2 regions of the Gottfriedia sp. NPDC058432 genome follow, and region 1 is predicted to be linked to the other one. Evidence: a T-box and tRNA genes for the amino acid it is inferred to sense, from the RefSeq annotation. Region 1 holds a T-box; the other holds one or more tRNA genes.
The links. A T-box is a leader RNA that pairs with one kind of tRNA and senses whether it is charged. The one in region 1 lies ahead of serS (serine--tRNA ligase), so its partner is inferred to be a tRNA-Ser.
Positions count from the first base shown of each region.

Region 2: it encodes a tRNA-Ser, which carries the amino acid that the T-box ahead of serS (serine--tRNA ligase) is inferred to sense. The anticodon was not compared.

Region 1 is NZ_JBHXLC010000046.1:3,920-7,200, reverse strand. Features, by position in the region: gene serS (serine--tRNA ligase) at 1-1,127, opposite strand, end outside; T-box leader at 1,194-1,418, opposite strand; gene pdxT (pyridoxal 5'-phosphate synthase glutaminase subunit PdxT) at 1,470-2,057, opposite strand; gene pdxS (pyridoxal 5'-phosphate synthase lyase subunit PdxS) at 2,070-2,954, opposite strand; gene ACFWM3_RS24440 (serine hydrolase) at 3,088-3,281, opposite strand, start outside.
Region 2 is NZ_JBHXLC010000008.1:84,820-88,100, forward strand. Features, by position in the region: gene ACFWM3_RS10180 (hypothetical protein) at 1-310, opposite strand, end outside; gene ACFWM3_RS10185 (DUF1189 domain-containing protein) at 427-1,185, opposite strand; tRNA gene ACFWM3_RS10190 (tRNA-Asn) at 1,499-1,573, shown strand; tRNA gene ACFWM3_RS10195 (tRNA-Met) at 1,586-1,662, shown strand; tRNA gene ACFWM3_RS10200 (tRNA-Ser) at 1,675-1,764, shown strand; gene ACFWM3_RS10205 (superoxide dismutase) at 2,001-2,609, shown strand; gene ACFWM3_RS10210 (MFS transporter) at 2,723-3,281, shown strand, end outside.

The DNA.
Region 1 (3,281 bases):
GGTTTTCCTTTTGGATCACGTCTGAAGCGTATATTCGCTCTTCTTGCTTGGAACGCCTCAAAGTTACTACAAGAAGAAATTTCTTTATATGCATCATAGCTTGGTAACCAAACTTCAATGTCATACGTTTTTGCAGAAGAAAATCCGATATCTCCAGCACAAAGTGTAATGACACGGTATGGTAATCCTAATAATTGAAGAACTTTTTCAGCGTGAGCTGTTAATTTTTCTAACTCAATATAAGAATCTTCAGGTTTTACAAAGCGCACTAGTTCAACTTTATTAAATTGATGTTGGCGGATTAATCCTCGTGTATCACGACCAGCAGAACCTGCCTCAGAGCGGAAACACGCGCTATATGCAGTATATGCGATTGGTAATTGAGCACCATCAAGAATTTCGTCACGGTGATAGTTTGTTACAGGTACTTCTGCTGTTGGTACTAAGAAAAAGTCTTCTTTTTCGATACGGAACGCGTCTTCTTCAAATTTTGGAAGTTGTCCTGTACCAATCATGCTAGCACGATTTACAAGATTAGGAGGTAGCATTTCAGTATATCCATGCTCCTCTGTATGAAGATCTAACATAAAGCTGATTAGGGCACGCTCAAGTTTGGCTCCTAAACCTTTATAAAAAGTAAAACGGCTACCAGTAACTTTAGCACCACGTTCAAAATCCAGAATCTCTAAGTCAACACCTAAATCCCAGTGTGCCTTTGGTTCGAAATCAAATGTACGAACTTCACCTATTCTACGAATTTCAACATTATCTTCTTCTGTTAACCCAACTGGTACTGAATCACTAACTAAGTTAGGAATTGTAAATAGAATAGCGTCTAATTGCTCTTCTAGCGTTCTAATCTCTTCATCTAGAGCTTTAATTTTATCTCCAACTTCTCTCATTTCAACAATTAGTGCTTCAGCATCTTTTTTCTCACGCTTTAACACACTAATTTCTTGGCTAACCTCATTGCGTCGGCTCTTTAACCCTTCAACCTGAACAAGTAATTCTCTACGATTTAAATCTAAGTCTTCAAATTTCTCGATATAGCTTATGTCTCCACCACGTAATTGAAGTTTTGCTTTTACATCTTCAAAATTGCTACGTAATAATTTAATGTCTAACATTTCAATTCCTCCTATTCTTTTTTTGTCTAAAGGATAAAAATGAATACAAAAAAGCCCTCATCCCATAAAAGGGACGAGAGCTACCCGCGTTGCCACCCTAATTGAAGAATTAATAAGTAATTCTTCCACCTTAGTATAGTTAACGGACTATATTACCGGAGTTACTTACTAGCTAAAAGCATTCCGTAACTCGCTCAAGAATGGATTCACAAGTCTTCATTATCGGTTTGCACCAACCACCGACTCTCTATAAATTTAGAACTTGCTACTATTTTCTTTCATCGCTTTAGACAATTTAAATTTATATAATAATTTACTATAAGCTTTTACTTTTTTCAATAGTTACATACTTAAATTTGCACTTTTTTCCTTAACCATCTCTACAAAGTAATTCATAAAACGGTAATCATTCGTTAATTCTGGATGGAAAGATGCTGCTAACATGTGATTTTGTCTAACCGCTACAATATTACCATCATGTTCTGCAATAACCTCTGCATCACCTGATACTGAACGAATAAATGGTGCTCTGATAAATACAGCTGGGTAGTCTTCACAAACATCTTTAATTGGGATGTTTACTTCAAAACTATCCACTTGTCTACCATAAGCATTACGTTCAGCTACCATATCCATAACTCCTAGATGCACCGTGTCATCATTTGCAATCTCTTTTGAAAGTAAGATCATGCCTGCACATGTACCGAATGCTGGTAAACCATTTTCGATTTTCTCTTTTAAAGGTTCTAATAACCCAACGTGATCAAGCAACTTACGCATTGCAGTGCTCTCTCCACCAGGTAATACAATACCATTAAGTCCATCTATATGTTCTACACGTTTCACGATAACAGCTTCAGCACCACATGCTTTAATTGCATTTATATGTTCTTGAACTGCACCTTGTAATGCTAATACACCTATTTTCATAAATTCACCAACTTAAATGCTACGATCTTGCATACGATCTGCTGCAGCAAGTTGTCTCATGTCGATACCTTTCATAGCAGGACCTAAGTTTTTAGAAAGGTTAGCGATTAATTCGTAATCTTGATAGTGAGTAGTAGCTTGTACAATCGCACGAGCAAATTTCTCAGGGTTTTCTGATTTAAAGATACCAGATCCTACGAATACACCGTCAGCGCCTAATTCCATCATTAAAGCTGCATCAGCAGGAGTTGCTACTCCACCAGCTGCAAAGTTAACAACAGGTAAACGACCAAGTTCTTTAATTTGAAGTAATAATTCAAATGGAGCGCCAAGGTTTTTAGCTTCAACCATTAATTCATCACGAGATAAACCAACTACTTTACGGATTTCTCCATTGATTTGGCGTAAGTGACGTACTGCTTCTACAATGTTTCCAGTACCAGGCTCACCTTTTGTACGTAGCATAGATGCGCCTTCACCAATACGACGAAGTGCTTCACCTAAGTTACGGCAACCACAAACGAATGGAACAGTGTAATCTGATTTATTAATATGGAAGATATCATCTGCTGGAGATAATACTTCACTCTCATCGATGTAATCTACTCCCATTGCTTCTAAAACACGCGCTTCAACGATATGTCCAATACGAGCTTTAGCCATTACAGGAATACTAACAGCGTTAAGAATTTCCTCAGTAATACTTGTATCAGCCATACGTGCTACTCCACCAGCTGCACGAATATCAGATGGTACCTTTTCTAATGCCATTACTGCTACTGCACCAGCAGCTTCCGCTATTTTAGCTTGCTCAGCATTTACTACGTCCATAATAACGCCGCCTTTTTGCATTTCTGCCATGCCGCGTTTTACACGTTCTGTTCCTGTTAAATTCATTGTTATGCCCCTCCATTATTAAAGCTTACTTGGTAACATTTTAGTATTTCTTATCCCCTAGTTAAAGTTACCTTACTTTTATTTTACTGAAAAAATGACAACTTAACAATTACTGATATACTTATATAGAAATTTATTTAAATAAACCACCAATTCCGCCTACGATGTCATCCCATAAATTCCCGAAAAATGATCCAATTCCTCTAAATGATAGAACTAACCAATTTGCTTTATCAACACTTTTATCAACTACTAAATCAAATGACTGATTATTAGTATTGATAAATCCTAAATCTTCATTCTTTGAAGATTTAACCACAATTTGTC
Region 2 (3,281 bases), on a different contig from region 1:
GGAATTTATATGATTTTCCACTTTGAATTTTAGTAGGTGAAAGTCCATTATTTAATGCACTAAAATCTTTTGTAATTTGGCTGATTGGCTGGTTAAAATCAGGGTTAAGATTTTCGATAATACCTAAAACAGTGTCACCGTTTTTGACTTGAATTTTTTCATATTTTGGAAGTGAGGTTGATTTTTTTTCTGATTTTGTTGCTTTTGCTACTGTAGCAATATGTTTAGTGGGGATCGTCCCTACTTGAAGGTCAAAGAATATTATATATGCAAGCAATAAAGAACCAAGTAAAAAAGCTATTTTTTTCATTAATAATCACTCCTTTTGTAGACTATATGCTTGTCCACAACGAATATTCCTATTAGGAGCTTGGAATAAAAAATTTAAAACAAAAAAAAGAAGTGTGCAACACACTTCAGTAAACATTATTTTTTAGAAGGTAAGTTTTTAATTGTTAATGTGTACATACCAGCTGTTATTAAAATAAAAATTAAAGTTTGGAATGGGATATTTATTTTCAATAATCCTAGCAATAAATAGATAATTGTAGGTAATGTTAAGCTATATGAAACCATTGCAAAGCGTTGTCTAAAAGGCAAATGCTTAGTCGACTTAAATAAAGCTGTTAAAAACGCTAATAATGTAGCAACTATAAATATGAAGATACAAGAACCTAAATAAAATAGGAAAAATAATGCGATTAAGAATACTGGAAGAGCTTCTTTTATACTTTTAATAAATTTTGAAACTTGCGTTTTGTGTATTTCTTTAGATTTTAATGAAGGATAAGGATAATCTTGTTCGCCTTTATCATTTTTAATAACTAGTCTATTCTTTAATACAACAAATGCATACTGTTCGTTTTTTAATTTTGAAGGTATAACTGTTTCATTTGGATAAAAAGCATATTTATATTCACCGATATTTCGTTCAAACGGCGTATTGTCGTTAATTGTTAAAGATCCTTTGTTTAAAGAAATCGACTGAATATTATCTTTAAGCAAGTCAGAAACATTGTTGACCTGAAGCTTCACATCTTTTACTAATGAAAAGAATCCCGGAAGAGTATATAAAATTGCTAGTAGGAAAAGAAAAAAGATTGTTTTACCGATTTTTTGGAGTCTATATCTTGATATTGTTTTTGGAGAGTATAAACTAAACCAAAATTGTTTAAATATATTCATAAACTCATCCTTTCTTATTATTGTTATTTCACTTCCCGAAATTTATTATGTAACTTTCGGGCTATTTTGTATATTATAATCTTTTTTTGGAAATTGAATATTAAACTTTAATTAAAATGATAAGAGTAAATAAGAAGAGAATGACAATGGTTTAAGGATTGAATTTATGTTTGGCTTTAAATATCGTTAAAACAATTTATTTTCAATAAAAAATAGTTAATATAAATTAATAATGAAAAAAATAATAAAAAGTGTTGACGTTTAGTTTAAAACATGATAAATTAAATATTGTCTTAAGGACAACGTGAATTATTCCGCAGTAGCTCAGTGGTAGAGCACTCGGCTGTTAACCGAGTGGTCGTAGGTTCGAACCCTACCTGCGGAGCCATTTTTATAGTTTGGCGGTGTAGCTCAGCTGGCTAGAGCGTACGGTTCATACCCGTGAGGTCGTGGGTTCGACTCCCTCCGCCGCTACCAATATTTTATTATGGAGTAATACCCAAGTCCGGCTGAAGGGATCGGTCTTGAAAACCGACAGGGGTGTAACAGCCCGCGGGGGTTCGAATCCCTCTTACTCCTTAATTAGTGAAAAAGTCTTCAACTATAATGTTGAAGACTTTTTTCGTTTTGGTTATTAAATTAACAAATGATGAGTTTAAATCTTCGATAATCCACTTCGCTTAATCAGAATTTTTCTTCCAAAAATTAATCTTTTTTACTTTCTTTCCCTTTTCTCGAGCATTACTATTGAAATCTTTCAGTTTATTTGATAACTTTAAATTGAAATTCACTATTATCTTTGGGAGGAAATAAAAATGTCAAAATTTGAATTACCACAATTACCTTATGCTTATGATGCATTAGAGCCACACTTTGATAAAGAAACAATGAATATTCACCACACTCGTCACCACAATACATATGTAACAAACTTAAACGCTGCTTTAGAAGGTAAAGAAGTAGCTGCTTCTTCAATTGAAGAATTAATTTCAAACTTAGATGCACTTCCAGAAGGTATCCGTACAGCTGTACGTAACAATGGTGGTGGACATGCTAACCATAGCTTATTCTGGACTTTATTAACTCCAGAAGGCACTGGCACTCCAGTTGGTGAAGTTGCTGAAGCAATTAACGCTAAATTCGGTAGCTTAGATGAGTTAAAAGCTGCGTTCACTCAAGCTGCATTAACTCGTTTCGGTTCTGGTTGGGCTTGGTTAGTAGTAAACAATGGTGAGTTAGAAGTGACTAGCACAGCTAACCAAGATTCACCATTAATGGAAGGAAAAACTCCAATCTTAGGTTTAGATGTATGGGAGCATGCTTACTACTTAAACTACCAAAACAAACGCCCTGACTACGTTGGTGCATTCTGGAATTTAGTAAACTGGGATAAAGTAGAAGAATTATACCAAGCTGCTAAATAATTTATAAAAAATGAACACTACTTAATTAATTAAGTAGTGTTTTTTTATGTTTAAAAAAGGATAAATTTTCATTTACTCGGAAAACTAGTTCATGAGACAAAGGAGAGTTTATTATGAGTAAGTGGAAATTTTTATTAGGTGACGTAGATTTAAATAAAGACTTAATTCTTTTACTGAGTGTAGGTGGATTGTTTACTTTAGCGACAGCTTTATCTAGCACATTTGTAAATGTTTATTTATGGAAGCAATCAAATAGTTATTTACCAATTGCTTCTTATCAATTTTCGATTGCGTTTTTTCAAGCTCTTACATTCATAATTACAGGTAGATTAGCTAAAACAATCGATCGGGTTGTCATTTTAAGAGTGGGAATTTCTTTTTTGGCAGTATTCTATATAGTTGTTTTACTATTTGAAACGAAAACATTATTAGCAACAATTATGATTGGAGCAATTTTGGGAATTGGGAATGGCTGTTATTATTTAGCGTTTAATTTATTAACATTTGAAGTAACAGAACCAGAAACTAGACAATTTTTTAATGGTTTTTTAGGTCTAATTAATTCTTTTACGGGAATGCTTGGCCCCTTTATAGCTGGAGCGATTATTTCTTCAATGATAGGAAACAAAGGTTATCATTTTGTGTTCCTCGCTGCAGTCATTTTATTTGTAT